Regions from separate parts of the Pelosinus sp. IPA-1 genome, predicted to be linked through region 2. Evidence: riboswitches for the same ligand, from Rfam matches in the RefSeq annotation. Region 2 holds a riboswitch; each other region holds the start of a gene.
What was found. A riboswitch is a leader RNA that binds a small molecule or an ion and turns the genes downstream of it on or off. The one in region 2 is predicted to bind cyclic di-GMP.
Positions count from the first base shown of each region.

Region 1: linked by a shared signal. The riboswitch ahead of QSJ81_RS16495 (porin family protein) and the one ahead of QSJ81_RS01720 (methyl-accepting chemotaxis protein) in region 2 are both predicted to bind cyclic di-GMP.
Region 3: linked by a shared signal. The riboswitch ahead of QSJ81_RS00665 (response regulator) and the one ahead of QSJ81_RS01720 (methyl-accepting chemotaxis protein) in region 2 are both predicted to bind cyclic di-GMP.
Region 4: linked by a shared signal. The riboswitch ahead of QSJ81_RS19650 (methyl-accepting chemotaxis protein) and the one ahead of QSJ81_RS01720 (methyl-accepting chemotaxis protein) in region 2 are both predicted to bind cyclic di-GMP.

Region 1 covers NZ_BSVC01000006.1:299,611-303,756, forward strand. Annotated here, with positions in the region: gene QSJ81_RS16475 (protein adenylyltransferase SelO) at 1-133, shown strand, start outside; gene QSJ81_RS16480 (hypothetical protein) at 307-462, opposite strand; gene QSJ81_RS16485 (helix-turn-helix transcriptional regulator) at 1,166-1,975, shown strand; gene QSJ81_RS16490 (DUF6506 family protein) at 2,069-2,371, shown strand; cyclic di-GMP riboswitch class I at 2,475-2,561, shown strand; gene QSJ81_RS16495 (porin family protein) at 2,741-4,146, shown strand, end outside.
Region 2 covers NZ_BSVC01000001.1:395,848-399,993, reverse strand. Annotated here, with positions in the region: gene QSJ81_RS01720 (methyl-accepting chemotaxis protein) at 1-1,585, opposite strand, end outside; cyclic di-GMP riboswitch class I at 1,729-1,819, opposite strand; gene asnB (asparagine synthase (glutamine-hydrolyzing)) at 1,934-3,778, opposite strand; gene QSJ81_RS01710 (cupin domain-containing protein) at 3,968-4,146, shown strand, end outside.
Region 3 covers NZ_BSVC01000001.1:154,107-158,252, reverse strand. Annotated here, with positions in the region: gene QSJ81_RS00670 (chemotaxis protein CheW) at 1-802, opposite strand, end outside; gene QSJ81_RS00665 (response regulator) at 878-1,231, opposite strand; cyclic di-GMP riboswitch class I at 1,377-1,464, opposite strand; gene QSJ81_RS00660 (N-acetylmuramoyl-L-alanine amidase family protein) at 1,675-2,382, shown strand; gene QSJ81_RS00655 (amino acid permease) at 2,543-3,952, opposite strand; gene gabT (4-aminobutyrate--2-oxoglutarate transaminase) at 4,051-4,146, opposite strand, start outside.
Region 4 covers NZ_BSVC01000008.1:156,389-160,534, forward strand. Annotated here, with positions in the region: gene hpdB (4-hydroxyphenylacetate decarboxylase large subunit) at 1-156, shown strand, start outside; gene hpdC (4-hydroxyphenylacetate decarboxylase small subunit) at 161-427, shown strand; gene hpdA (4-hydroxyphenylacetate decarboxylase activase) at 431-1,366, shown strand; cyclic di-GMP riboswitch class I at 1,601-1,685, shown strand; gene QSJ81_RS19650 (methyl-accepting chemotaxis protein) at 1,845-3,872, shown strand; gene QSJ81_RS19655 (hypothetical protein) at 3,938-4,063, shown strand.

The DNA of each region.
Region 1 (4,146 bases), on a different contig from region 2:
AGGAGACTACAGTGTAATGGAGCGGCTTCTTGATGTTCTGGCAAGCCCTTACGCATATTCCCCCGAACAGGCTGAGTACTCTACACTGCCAGCGCTATCAACCCATCCTTACCGAACTTTTTGCGGTACCTGACGCAGAAGTAAAGGGAAGATGGTAGAGAGAGAGTACCATGGCGGAATTCAAAAAAAGCCACTACTGGTCATTACGACTGGTAGTGGCCCTTTTACGTTTTAAAAGCGGCACTGCTTTTAAAACGTCCCTGGAGGCCGCTATAAAACATATTATAGTAGTTACCGTTTTTTACTTTAGGTATTTGGGTGATTGGGCTGATCTATACTAGCAATATAGGCAGCATTTTTTATATCCTGTTGTTTGTCTTTGGTTGATCGTTGTTGTTGCGAGTTATTGGCTTGTTGCGAGTTACTGGCTTGCTGCGAGTTACTAGCTTGTTCTTGTGTCATGTGATCACCTCCTGACCATATTATTTACGCATAGTGATTGAGCTATGCAATTGGTATTGGATATACGTCGTACCTTAATTGGTAGGGCGGTGTTTTTTATTTTGAAGATTGTGTTATAAAAAATGATAAATAAAGTATGTATATAGTAAGACTGTTCAAAAACATACATAATTGGAGGGGGAGAAATGTGGTTCGATGGGCCTGATGTGCTTGAAGTAGGAGTTATTTTAATTGTAATAGCTGTTATATGTATCTTTTGGCTAAAACATTCGGATCGTGCTTAAAAGCATCGCAACTACAGGCACTGCAAGGCTTTTGTGAACCTTGTAGTGTTTTTAGTTTCAAGTAGTTAGAAGCCCGACTTAAAGTTGATTAATCAACTATTATTAATTCATAGGTAATTATAATTAGTACAACCCAAGGAAAATAATGCGAAGCATTGGATAATAAAGTACAGGCAGTCGTTAAATCCATTATAAAAATCTCCTCTAAAAATAAAATAGAGTTTAACTATACCAACAATTAGAATAAATGTAAAGTATTTACATTTATTCTAATTGAATATTTAAAAGAAAATGGAAATTAATAATGTATTTCTTTGGAAAATAGAAGGTGAATTAAAGTGTAATAAAGAAGAGGACGAATATGGAATAGAAAGTATGATATAAGTGCAGCTTGTCATGCATGAGATAAGAGGCTGAGTATGAAATTATGCAATTTGAAACCAAATCGACACTTACAACCATATGTTAGTCGTTATTGGTTGTGGGAGAATGAACCGAATTTACCTCAAATTATGCCCGGTACAGGAACTGAATTAATGTTTCATTATTATGAACCATTCGCTGGTAGAAATCAGAAGAATGAAATTTTTGTAGCGCCTAATTGTCATATTATATCTCCGCGTTATGGGTGTTATCATATAAATCCAGCAAGGTATAGCGGTTTTATTTCTGTGAGGTTTCGTGCAGGTGCTTTTCGCCACTTTTCTAGAGAATCAGGTAATGATTTAATAGACCGCTTTATTGATATTAATGAAATATGGGGAAAAAAAGGGCAAGAATTTGGACAACGGGTACTAGATGCAAAAAGTCTCCAGGAAAGGATTATTATAATCGAATATTTTCTTATGAGGTTCCTCGAAATGTATCGTCGTCCAAATTCATGGTTAGATGCAGCGGTAAAAAAGGTGTTTTATGGCTGCAGTGATGTAGTACTGAAAGAAATAAGTAGTGAATTATTTATTAGTGATAGGCAACTTCAAAGAAAATTTAGGGAAGCAGTTGGTGTTAGTCCGAAAACTTTTCAACGAAATTGTCGTTTTGAAACGGTATTAAAGCATTTACTACTTAACAAAGAAACAGATTATCTAACGAGTGCACTGGAACACGGATATTATGATCAATCCCATTTTATTAAAGAGTTTAAGACGTATGTAGGAGAATATCCATCTTTATTTTTACACGAGGAAAACTTTATGTCGCATTTTTACAATAGAAAATTGTTTGATTGATATAGTATTAGGAACGAGTGAGTTTAGGGTCGCGTATCCCAATGAAGGTTTTGCATCTTGTGCTCGCCATTTTTTTTATTAGGAGGAACTATTTTGAGTTTAAAAGCGGCATTTATATTTATTGCTCCGGAGAATGATGAGAAAATTCATAATGCAATTATTAATGCTCCGGTTGTACAATTACATGTTGTAGGTGTGGAAAATTATCAGGAAGGTGAGCTAGTCGCTAGAAGAATGGTTGAACAAGGTATCGAAGCTATTGAACTCTGTGCAGGTTTCGGAATTGAGGGAGTTGCGAAGATTAAAGCAGCAGTAAAAGGAAAAGCAATAGTTGGTGTAGTAAGATTTGATAATCACCCAGGTTTTGAATTTAAAAGCGGTGATGATCTATTTTAGTGATTTAACCGACTATATAAGTTATATATTATGTATCTTAAATTTCAAGAATATAACATAATCCTGCAGGAATTTAACAATATTGAGCGAAAATCAATTAAAAGTATATAAATGGCAAACCTTCTGAAAAGAAGGGACGCAAAGCTATGGGTCTAAGGACGATTAAGTCTATGATTGCCAGGTTGCATTTCTTGAAATGCAACCTGGCAATTTTTTTGTGTAAAAATTGATGTTTGTTGCCAGTTTTCATCAAAAGGAATTAACCTGTATAAGTACTGTAGCAAGCTTTCAGGTGAATGAAACGTATGTAATGGGACAACCAGACGTGACTATGAAAAATACATCTTATCAGGACGGTGAGTTTTTTAAGTGAAAAAGGTTTTTATATTACTGTTTTCGGTTGCAACGATAGTCGGTATACCAATAAATGAGCACGGGGGAAACGTGGTATATGCTTCAAATGAAGTAAAAATCGAGGGTGGCAATAAACTTTCTGTAATACCAGGAAATACAGAAAAATTTAAAGCTGAATTTGCATATGAAATGGCACAAATTACAGGTAAAATATTATCTACCCCAACTACTAATGTCGAAAACTTTAAAGTTGAGTTTGCGTATTCAATTGCTAGGGTCACAGCAAAAATAATGCCAATTTTGCCCAACGACCAGAAAAATGAATTCGCATATAAAATGGCACAAATCACAACAAAAATAATTAGTGACCCAAACCTAGATGTTGAAAAGGCTAAAGCTGATTTTGCATATGAAATTGCGCAAATAACAACGAGATTTATAACGAATCCAGATAAACTCACTACTGATAAAAACACAATGCTTACAATAACTAATGACTATGTTGATCCGAAAACAATGCTTAGGAATAATGCAGATATCGAACCTAAAACAGTAGTTCAGATGAACAATACGGAAATTAAAGAAAAAGCAAAAAGTAATACAAATTATATCTCACCGGAAACGTATACAGGCCTTATAGATGATTTGAGTCATGTAGGTGACCGGAGCAGTCAATTGGACAACAAAGTAAAGATTGACGGAGAAATTCGTTATCATTACGCTTTGAATAGTGGTCCTGGGCAATTAGATCGGGATTCATCTGGAATTCGTGCCCGTATTGGTTTTAATAGTGCAGTGAATCAGGATTGGCGTGCCTATGGTATGTTGGAAGGTCAAAAGAATGTAGTAAATTATAATAATGATTTCAAGCTTTCACATCTATATGTGGCGGGAAAAAGCGGCGAATCAATGGTGACAGCCGGTTCCTTTGGTTACCTTATGGCGGACGGTAATATTTATGATAGTGACTTTAAAGGCGTAAAAGTTGAGTTTGGAGATCCGATAAAATACACAGTAAGTTATGGCGAAACCGACTATACGAAAAGAACATTCATAGCAACTGCACGGTATAACGATATTGATTACAATCTTGAAGTCGGTGCTCATCACTACCAAAAGGATGACGGCGATCACAGTCAAAACACAATCTGGACTCTTGGTGGAAATTATAATTTCAGTAATTTTGGTTTAGGGGCCATGGCTTTGGGATCTACTTTGACAGACAGCAAAGGTTATGTGCTTAGTGCTACCTATGGAGAATTAAAAACATGGAGGCCGGGTACCTATGGAGTATTTGCCAAATATTATAACCAACCCCAGGGCACGTATATTGCTCATGGAATGAATGGCATAGGTAACTCTATGCAAGGATTTAAAGGCTATGGCTTAGGAATCAACTATACCTTGACAGAAAATGTTGT
Region 2 (4,146 bases):
CAGAGGCCTTTTTACTCAGTTCATCAATTTGCTTTACTGAGCCAACAATGTGTTGACCATTAATCGCCATCTGCTCTATGGCGGTTGATATTTCTTTTGTTTGGTCAGATACTTTGTTTATCAGAAATGCAATTTCCTGGAAAGCCTTGCCACTATCATTTACTACTTCTGCCCCCAGCTTAACTTCGCGAGTACCATCATTCATTGCTATTACTGCTTTGTCAGTATCTCCTTGAATTTCGCCAATCAGTTCGGCAATATGCTTAGCTGCATCTTGCGATTGTTCTGCTAACTTACGAACTTCTTCTGCCACTACAGCAAAGCCACGGCCTTGTTCTCCCGCACGCGCTGCTTCGATAGCAGCATTTAAAGCTAATAAGTTTGTCTGACTAGCAATACCAGAGATCGTATCTACAATCTGCCCAATTTCCTTAGAACGCTCTCCCAATTTTGCTACTACTAAAGCCGAGGTATTAACAGTCTGTTCTATGTGTGACATCTGATTGATCGCCTTATCCACTAACGTATTACCTTCATTTGCCTTATTTGCAGCCTGTGCTGATTGATCAGATACTTCATTGGCATTGACAGCAACTTGCTGGATAGTAACTGACATCTGCTGAACCACAGCTGATGTGTTATCCGCCACACTTAATTGTTTTTCTGCACCATGTGCCACGTCGGTAATGGATGCAGCCACTTGGTTTGCAGCTTGAGCCGATTGATCTGCACTAGCAGTCAATTCCTCCGATGAGGCTGCCAATTGCTCAGAAGAATCACTGATCTGTTTCATCAAATTTCGAATAGAGACACGCATACCCGCCAAAGCATCGCCCACTTGACCAATTTCGTCTTTTCTAAGAATTCTTCGCGTTTTATCTCGAAAATCACCTGCTGCAAATTCGTTACAAATCAACACCATTGTATTTAACGGATTGGCTATAATTTTGGTTATATACCACCCACTCAATCCTAAAATAAGTAAGGATACTAGAATAATGCCAATGGCAATATGTTTTGATCTTTCGAATGATATTTTACTATCCTCGTGTGTTTGTTTTGCCATTTGGACACTATATGTTGAAAGGTCTGTGCATTTATTAATCGTGTCACTCGCTACTGATTCCACCGTAGCAACGTAGAGTGCATACGCTTCTACATTTTTATTTTGAAGCGCCAAGTCAATAACTGGTTGTCTAGCAACGCGATACTTTCCTATGGTTGTTTTAATCCCATTTAACTGTTCCTTTGCCTTCTCATCTAAATTGGCTTTTTCAAGCTCTACCATATTTTCATTAAAGGCTTTTACCTGCTCATCTATAATCTTTTTTAGCTCGTTATTTCTATTATTATCCGTTGTAATCATTAATTCCAGTATAGCTCCATTAACTTTATTAATATGAGCACGATTTGCATTTATAAGAGCAATTGGCACTAATTGATCCTCATACATTGAGTTAATATCTGCATTTGACTGCTGAAGATAATAATATCCTGTATATCCTATAATACTCATGGATAAGAATGAAATAACAATTAGTATACTTAATTTAAGGCTTACTTTCATGTCGTTTAATATGTTCATTTTTTCCTCCATAGTGTAATGTATTTTCGATGCCTTTCTGCATATATAGCCTGCAAATTATATGTATGTTTCAACTAATTTAATTTTCTTTTCATCCTCCTTTAGGCATAAATAAAGATTGCCAAATTACTCATATCAATACATTGAGCAACCTGGCAATCTTAGATTCCTTACTAAATCTTTAGACCCATGGCTTTGCGTCCCTATCTTTCGGTAGGTTTGCCAATATTTAACTTTGATAATTTACTTCGCCATTTTTTGTCAAATTCCTGCAAAAATGATCTTTCATAGGTAACAATAAAATCATGCCCTAAGATAACTCTTCGGGCATGATTGGCGTCTGCAATGTTATACCATTTCCACCTTATACTCTCTTAGCCAAGTATCTACTTGAATTAAATAGGCAAATAACTGGGCATTTGTCATGAGCTGACCAAACCAGGGTATATTAGATATTGGGGAATCAGGTTGCGCCATAGAACGCACTTTAGCTACATCCACTACATTTTTTAACGGGGAAGAAGGATCATCTAAAATACGTAATACCCACTGACGTACGGTGCTCAAATAGGATGGATTATGAGTTTTGGGATATGGACTTTTCTTTCTCCATAAAACATCCTCGGGCAAAATTCCAACTAAAGCATGCCTTAATAAACCTTTTTCTCTTTCATGGTAATTTTTCATACTCCAAGGTACGTTCCATACATATTCGACTAGTCGATGATCACAATAAGGAACTCTTACCTCAAGACCGAAAGCCATACTCATACGATCTTTGCGGTCAAGCAGGGTAGGCATCCAACGTGTTAGACTCAGATAAAATATTTCTCGCATACGAGCCGATTGAGCATCCTCACCTGGTAACTGTGGCACCTCAGCTAATGCTTCATGATAGCGTCGTTTTAAATACTCATGAGGCTTAGTCTTAAGCCCTAGCTCAGGAGATAACCATTCCATCCGCACCTCAGGTTTTGGTGCCCAAGGAAAGCTTGAGGCATTGATCATTTCTTCACGATAAAACCAAGGATAGCCACCAAATACTTCATCAGCACATTCGCCTGATAAGGCAACTGTAGCTCCTTTTTTAATTTCCCGGCAAAACAAATATAAGGAAGTATCTACATCCGCCATTCCTGGTAAATCCCGTGAAATTGCAGCGTTCGGTAAACTACCAGCTAATTCGGGTGTATCCAATATTATATTATGGTGGGAAGTAGCATATAAATCAGAAACACGGCGCACCCAAGGAGCGTCTGAATTAGGTTGAAAATCGTTTGCCTTAAAATATTGCTCATTATTCAGGTAATCTACAGAATATGTATGAATACCTCCTAATCCATCTTGGCGGTAGTTAATAGCCGCCAATGCAGTTAATGCACTTGAGTCAAGCCCGCCCGATAATAAGGTACATACTGGAACATCAGCAACTAATTGACGTTTAACAATATCCTGTAAAAGCTCCCGAACCGTACTGACTGTGGTATCAAAGTCATCTTTATGAGGCATACTTTCCAGCGCCCAATATTGACTTATCTTTACGCCACTTCGACTATATAACATACTATGTCCAGGCCTTAATTCATCTATGCCTTTAAATACACCGTGCCCTGGAGTCCGACCAGGTCCAATGATAAATACCTCTGCTAAACCTTCACTATCAACCTGTGGGCGAACCTCAGGATGTGCCAGCAATGCTTTTAGCTCTGAGCCAAATAAAAGCCAATTCCCTTTGTTGGTATAAAATAGAGGTTTGACTCCGATCCGATCACGTGCAAGAAACAAGGTTTGCTGTCTCTCATCCCAAATACCAAAAGCAAATATCCCATTAAATTGTTCTACACAAGAGGGTCCCCACTCTATATAGGCAGTTAGCAAAACCTCCGTATCGCAAGTTGTACGGAAGGTATATCCTTTAGACTCTAATACTTGCCGTAACTCAGGTGTGTTATAAAGTTCTCCATTATAAGTAATTACGTACCGTTGTTCCCCTCTATCTCTAATCATAGGCTGGGCACCATTCACAAGATCAACTACACTCAAGCGTCTATGACCAAATGCTGCGTGTTTTGATAAATACATACCTGAAGCATCAGGGCCACGAGCAGCTAATGTTTCCATCATATTCCCTACTATATGACCTTCATTCTCAAGATTTCTTTCCCAGTCGATCCATCCAGTAATTCCACACATAATTATTTCACTCCTTTGAGAAAATAAAGAGAATATTTCTTATGCCTACCACAAGATAATATATGAGATTATCTTTAAATGTGATACTCCAAAATATAATAATTGTGATAATTATCACAGAAACCGGATACATTAGCATGTACAATAACAATAGAATAAAAAAATAAATAAGACGGAGGATTGATTCACATGGAAAAAAAATTCATTAAAAATATCGAGTTTAGCACTGCCTTAGAAATGGCTAGTTTAGTAGAATATCAAGAGGGACGCGTAGTTAGTCTTACGCTAGTGCAAAACGATGCACTTACCCTAACACTTTTTGCTTTCGCCAAGGGAGAAGCTGTGAGCACGCATTCCGCACCTGGCGA
Region 3 (4,146 bases), 240 kb from region 2:
CTTTTTTCTGCTGTGCTTTTTTGACACTGTCATCCGCCACTACATTTAAGTTGAACTCTTTTAGAAACATTGTGTTGCAGAAAAATTCTTGCACTATTTCCAAAGATTTTTGTGTCGAAAATGTTATCTGGAATCCTTCATTTTTGATAACTTCCGATGTAGCATCGTTTTCTAAAATATCCATTGGTGAATGTACAATGTTCTCGGCAAGTTCACTAAGCTCATGAATTAGGGTAAAGGCTCTTATATTTTCCATGCCGCAATCTTCGTCAAAAAAGATCCTGGCTTCATATCTGATTTCCCCCTCACCCTTTGATGTATCAGATACATCCGTTAAAGAATGGATAGTTGAATCATCAATATCAAAATTCGTAGTATCAGTCAGTTTGGGATGACCTTCCTTTAAACTGGACAAAAACTCCCTGCTTTTCTCGCAGACAACATAGGAATCACCTGTTGCATCTGCCCCGTTTTCCACCTTAGCTACTTCACCCTTAATGAAATCTACGGCATTTAAAACTAGATCTGTCAGTTCCGAATAATCTACACTTTGAGGCTTTGTCTCGCGAATATAAAAGAAAACATCCTCTAAAGAGTGGGCTACGGAAGAAATATCATTGAACATCATCATAGCAGCCGAACCCTTTAGGGTATGCATAATTCTAAATACTTCATTGATGACGACTTCTAAGCCCCCGGACTTTTCACTATCTAAAATAAGGCGTTCAAGCTGTTCTAACAGCTGGTTTGTTTCAAATACAAAGAGGTCAAGCATTGGGGCTTTGCTATCATTATTGGCCAATTTCAATCACCCTCACAAATTACTGCAGATACTGGAAGTACGGTACTACATAGCTTTTTTCAAAATCTAGTCTTTTTATTTAAACTTGCTTAGCCCTCGAATGACCTGTTCTTCAACAAACGGTTTTACGATAAATCCATTAGCACCAGACACGATGGCATCTTTTACAGTCGCTTCTTGCCCCATAGCCGATATCATAACGACTTTCGCACTAGAATCCATCTTTTTTATCGCCTTCAAAGCCGTTATACCATCCATTTGGGGCATTGTTATATCCATTGTAACCAGATCAGGTTTAAGTTCATTGTATTTTAGGATTGCTTCTGCACCATTTGCAGCTTCGCCCACAACTTGGTAACCGTTTTTTTCCAACATCATTTTTAGTGTTAACCTAATAAAGACGGCATCATCGACAATAAGTACTTTCATATTTTCATCCTTTCATCGGCAAGTAATATCAACTTGCAATCATGTATCGTTACCTGGTTATTACAGCTATCCTTTGCCTCACCCTAAAAAAAACGCAAAAAAAGATCAGGGGTAGCCTGACCTAATACATGGTAGTGTAAGCTAACATGGCGGCCTGGCAGTCTTGGTCGCCCAGCGACTGTAGACCCATAGCTTTGCGTCCCTATCTTTCGATAGGTTTGCCAATATTGTTAATTTTTGTCTATCTATGTAGTATTTTCTTATATTATATTATTATTCCATATATTCGTCAACGTATTTCAGGACTTTGGTGCAATTTTCTGGGACTTAAGCCTCATTATAATATAATAGAGAATGGCAAATATTACGTTTGCTGTGAAGAATGTAATTACAGTATAATTTGAATGCCACATAAAACTATAAAATTAGCAAGGAAACATTACATGAAAAAACAAACGCCTCTTTTACTAATCTTATTAATGTTACTAACTAGCTTACCGGCAGCTACGGCGAGTGCCGCTTCCTTTGATACACTGAGTCAAAATATCATCAACTTTATAGGTCTTCAAAGTAACCAAACGAAAAATTCTACACTGAAAGGCAAAGTAATCGTTGTTGATCCTGGTCATGGTGGCAGTGATACTGGCGCTATAGGCCCTAATCATGTTGCCGAAAAAAATGTTACATTGGCCATTGCTCGTGATCTAGGTAAGTTACTATCGGATGGAGGAGCGAAGGTCATCTTGACCCGTACCTCTGACAAGGATGTTGCCAATGAAGGAACATCAGATATTGACGAACTACAGGCTCGCGTTGCAATTGCAAACCAGGCTAGTGCAGACTTGTTTGTTAGCATTCATGCTGACGCTTCTGACGAACCTGTCAGTGGTACAGCAACTTATTTTTACGGCAATAGCGATACTTTTGCCAGTTTAGTACAAGATAGTATGGTTAGCCAACTAAAATTATCTGATAGAGGCTATCAACCTAATGATTTTTATGTTCTCAAAAACACAACGATGCCAGCCATATTAACAGAAGTCGCTTTTATCTCCAATCCGCAAGAAGAAAAACTACTCTCTAATCCTACTTTTGACAAAAAAGCAGCACTTGGAATTTATAATGGAATTAAAAAATATTTCGCGCAATAAGTGCGCCCTCTAACCATTCTATTTCTAGAAATTTTTAAGTATCCTCGTAATGGAGCACACTTGTGCTCCATTTTTTTACTTCTATGAATTGACAAACAGGAAAGCCAAGCAGTCACCTGCCTGGCTCAATCCTTTACCTAATCCTCAAAGATAACCGAACTTACCATTCTGTACGAATGCTCAAATCAGCTTTCTGTTGGGCTTCACCAATTTTTAATAGTTTATATACAATATAAAGACCACCATACCAAACAGGTGCAACATATAATCCTACCAGATTATCATGGTCATATCCCATACCTAAGGTTACAGCCAGCATAAATATCCCTACTGCATAATTAGCATATGGATAACAAGGCATAGGATATTTTAACTGAGTAATTTGCTCACTACTAAGGCTTTTTCGCCATTTAAACTGAATATACATGATCAATGACCAAGTCCACATACAACCCGTTGTTGTGATCGCCGACATATAATAAAATACGCTATCTGGAGATGCATAATTTAGATAAACACCTATCAAGCAAACAGCACTAGAAAATAGAATGCCATTAGCGGGAACTTGACTGCCTGATAATTTCCCTAAAAATGCGGGAGCCTCATTTCTAAGTGCTAATCCATAAAGCATTCGTCCACAAACATACATACCACTATTTAAGCAAGAAGCTGCCGAGGACAAAATTACAACATTTATAATGGAAGCTGCATAAGGAATGCCCGCTTTTTCAAAGATCATCACAAAGGGACTAATGCCTTTCGGCAACGTATCATAAGGAAAAATAGACAGAATGGCTACCATAGAGCCAACATAGAAAACCAATACTCGCCAAAACACCTTATCAATCGCTGATTTAAGAGAGGACTCAGGATTAATGGCTTCACCAGCGGTAATTCCGATTAGTTCAACTCCTGAATACGCAAACACTACCATAACCAACGCCATGGCTACACCACTCCAACCAAAAGGCATAAAACCTCCGTGAGTCCATAGATTAGAAAAACCAATTGCCACCCCGTCGTTACCAAGACCAAAGAGAATCATTGCAAAGCCAACTAGCAGCATGGCTATGATAGTCACAACTTTAATTAGCGCAAACCAAAATTCAAACTCGCCGTAATATTTCACTGCAACTAAATTAATGGCGAGAATTACACCAAGGCAAATCAGCGCAGGAATCCACTGTTCTATATCTGGTGACCAGTATTTCATATACATGCCGACTGCTGAAATCTCACACATAGCCAAGACAACCCATTGGTACCAATAAGTCCATCCAGTAACAAAGGAAACTAGCGGCCCGCAAAAGGCTCTGGCATAGCCAGCAAAGGATGAAGCAACAGGATGTTCTACAGCGACTTCACCTAATGCACGCAGTACAAAATACATAACGATACCGCCGAGGGCATAGGCTAACGTGAGAGCTGGTCCTGCCATCTTACTAGCCTGAGCAGACCCCATAAATAGAGCAACGCCAATAACACCACCAATAGCAATCAACTGGATATGTCTGTCTTTTAGATCTTTCTTCAAGTTCTCTTTTTCTAAATATAAGGATTGTTCTTTCATATCTGTTCGCCTCCTTTTTTTATATAAAAAGACGCTCATCAACAACCTCATAATTGTTGACAAGCGTCTTTGCTTGCAGCTATTTTATTTAAACTACATTACTCTTCGGCAGCAGCTTTTAGGATACTTTGTTCTAAAACCGTAAGTCCACGATCTAATTGTTCATCAGTAACCACCAAAGGAATCAATAACCG
Region 4 (4,146 bases), on a different contig from region 2:
ATAATAGATTCTACTGTCTTAAAACAAGCACAAAAAGCCCCAGAGGAGCATCGTGATTTACTGGTTCGTGTAGCTGGATTTACACAATATTGGTGTGAATTAGGCAAACCAATACAGGATGAAGTAATATCTAGAACTGAACATGAAGGAGTATAGGAAGATGGCATTAAAACATATTGATTGTTTACATTTTTGCAGTATTGATGCAAGTAAAGGAATATGCAGAGTAACAAAACAGTTCATCAATATAGATACTGACGTATGCGACAGACTAGTAGTAGCACCAAAATGTAACAATTGTAAGCAATTTCATGATGAGGATGAACAAGGTATCGGAATATGCAAAGGGTTATCTAAGGAAGATTGGGTATATGGCAGCCTCAATGCAGGAACTTGTGCTGCCCATGAATTTAAAGATAAGAGGTAAAGAGTGGATACAACAGGAGTAATATTTGATATACAGAGTTTCTCAGTTCATGATGGACCAGGTTGTAGAACGACTGTATTTATGAGTGGATGTCCTCTAAGTTGTCGATGGTGTGCAAACCCTGAAAGTTGGAGCAGAACACCTCATATCATGTTTAGCGAAAGAAGTTGCCGATATAATAAAGGCTGTTCATTGTGTAAGGATATTTGTAATAGAGGCGGGCTAAGCTTTGTTGATGAAAAACCAGTATTGAATTGGGAGACCTGTGATGCTTGTACAACCTTTGAATGTGCTGAAACTTGTTGTTATAATGGCTTAAAGCAATGTGCAAAAGAGGTTACTGTTGATCAGCTAATGAAAATATTAAAAAGGGATTCTAATAATTGGGGCGGAAAAGGTGGTGTAACTTTTAGTGGTGGCGAACCTTTGATGCAGAATCAATTTTTATTGGAATCCCTAAAACAGTGTGTAAGAAATGGTTTTCATACAGCAATCGAAACCACGGCATATACTGATGAGGAAGTATATTTGAATGTAATGAAATATGTAGATTTTGTATTCGCTGACATAAAACACATGGACAGACAAAAGCATAAAGAAAAAACTGGGGTATATAATGATATTATTCTTTCCAATATATCTTCCCTTGCTAATTCACAGTGGCAGGGAAGGATTATCATCAGAGTGCCAGTTATCGGTGGTTTTAATGACGATTTTGAGAATATGTCAAAGTTGATACACTTTATGCAGGTAAATAATCTATTTGAAATTAACATTCTACCTTTTCATGCACTAGGCGAATCGAAATGGCGCCAACTAGGGAAAATTTATGAGTATGCAAATAGTGGTAGTGTAAGCGATGCCAAGATGGAAGAAATACAGGACCTATTTCTGCGGAATGATATAGCCTGCTATATTGGTCATGATACAGCGTTTTAATCTATTAAGTTTTCTGATTCTAAAAAAGCATAAAAGCTAGCAATTTCCAGTGAGAAAATTGCTAGCTTTTTATGTAAGTATATTTAATGCGGCAAAATGAGTTGATAGCAGCTTTTATTATGTCACAGATAAAATTTGTTTATATCAAGAATAGTAAACTAGAACTTTTAGAGATATGAAGAAAATGACATATTTTAGAGGAGTTTATATTTTTGTGTCGAAAATGACAATTTATAACTATATAGGCAAACCTATCGAAAGGTAGGGACGCAAAGCCATGGGTCTAACAATATTAATTCATGACTGCCAGGTTGCATTTTGTAAATTTACATAATGATACCTAGCAGTTTTTGTTATTAAAAGGAGGTAAACACTTTCCCAAAAGGTTAACAAAAGAGTAATGGAATTGTTGATATAATGGATATGTACGAAATTTTAAAATGCTAAGCACTAGCTGAATGAGCAACGAAGCTATGAAGTGGTTCAAGATGAAGATGAAATTTTGAAGTTGGAAATTAAATTGGAAAGTGGTGTACATATGAAATTAAAAATGAAGTTTTTAGCGTTGGTGCTTATTACGAGTTCTGCTTTATTGGCAGTTGCAATCATGGGATATCTTGATGCTAAAAAACAAGTAACGGAAAATATCAAAAATGAAATGTTTTCTATTGTTAACAGCCACTCAAAACAGTTAGATGGTTGGTTATTAACAAAGGCGCAAACGGCAGCAGTGACTACTCAAAACATTCAAGTAGTATTAGGTGATAATGATATACCAGCCTCATTTGTACAAAATTATAAGTCAGATCCTGGCGTACTTGATTTGTACGTAGGATTAGAAGATGGCAGGATGATTGATGGCTCAGGATCAGCCCTTCCAGAGGGGTATGACCCTCGTAAACGTGGGTGGTACAAGCAAGGAAAAGAAACAAATAAATTAACCTTTACTGATGCCTATGTTGATGCATTAACTAAAAAGTATATTGTATCAGCAGTTGTGCCGTTGAAAAATACGGCTGGAAATACGAGAGGTATTGTTGGAATTGATATTACACTAGATATTTTAAGTGAGAGAATTAAAGAGATTAATTTACATGGGAAAGGAAACGGTTTTATTGTAGATCAAAAAGGGATTATGTTAGCACACCCAGATTCGAGCAAAGTTTCGACTAATATTAATGAGAATCCACAATTGAAACAGATGGCAAAAGAAATGTTATCTCAAGATAGTGGTGTTCAAAGTTATGAAGAGAATAACGTAACAAAATTAATGATTTATACCAAGGTACCATCTACTGGATGGGTGCTAGGTATTACCGTTGATAAAGAAGATGTTTATAGCCAAGTTAAACAGTTAGGTTATGAGTTTGGATTGATTGCTTTAATCGGCATTATAATTTCAATTGCTGCAAGCTGGGTATTGGCTAATAAAATAACAGGAAACGTTACAAAACTAACGGAGCAGGCTGAGAGACTAGCTAGCGGCGATCTAACAGAGCAGAATCTGATAATTAAGTCTAATGATGAAATAGGTCAGTTAGCATTAGCCTTTGCAAAAATGGCAGAAAACTTGCGAAATCTAATGAAAGATGTGGCGCAAACAGCAGAACAATTGGCGGCTTCTTCAGAAGAATTGACCGCTAGTGCTGAGCAGTCAGCTCATGCATCAGTCCAAGTAGCTACATCGATAACTGAGGTAGCGCAAGGAACAGAAAAACAATCGAATGCAGTGGAAGATGCTTCTCTTGTAGTTGAGGAAATGTCAGCAAGCATTCAGCATGTTGTAGAGAATGCTACGACAGTAGCGGCAACATCGGAACAGGCGGCTAGTGCAGCGAGTGGTGGCAAGGTAGCAATTGGTAGTGCTGTGAGCCAAATGAACATCATCGAAAGCACAGTTTCAGGATCAGCAGAAGTAGTAGTTAAGTTAGGCAATCGATCGAAAGAAATTGGACAAATTGTAGATACTATTTCTGGAATTGCTGGACAAACAAACTTATTGGCATTAAATGCAGCGATTGAAGCAGCTCGTGCTGGTGAGCAGGGGCGTGGATTTGCCGTTGTAGCAGAAGAAGTACGCAAATTAGCGGAACAATCTCAGCATGCAGCGAAGCAAATTGCCGAAATGATTAACGAAATTCAAGTAGATACAGATACGGCTGTAGTAGCTATGAATAATGGTACAAGGGAAGTGCACATTGGAAGCCAAGTGGTTAATAAGGCTGGAGAATCCTTTAAGCAGATAGAAATATTAGTTGAGACAGTCCTAAGCCAAGTTCGTGAGATTGCTAGTTCTATTCAAAAAGTAGACGTTGGTAGTAATAAAATTGTTACCGCGATACAGGATATTAATGCAATAACAAAAAGCAATTCTGGAGAAACCCAAAGTATCTCTGCAGCCACAGAGGAGCAATCAGCTTCGATGCAAGAAATCGCTTCTTCAAGCCATGCATTGGCGAATTTGGCGGAGGAAATGCAAAAAGCCGTTAGAAAGTTTACAATTTAATGTAATTTTAGCTGATCAATGCATACAGAGAAAAAAATCCAAGCATTACTATAGGAGTGTTTTTAATGAAGGAAGAATTAGTAGGATTGGAGATGGGAAAAGAAGAGTTAGAGGAGCTAATCAATCATCTTCCCCAAATTTTGCAAGAACTTGAACAATATATAACTGAAAATAGTAGTTATAGTTTATAAAGAATCCCGATGAAGGCTTCGTTTGCGGAGTGCTCATCGGGATTTTTTTATTCAATTGGTATCGCCTTAGGTGAAAGTAAGCA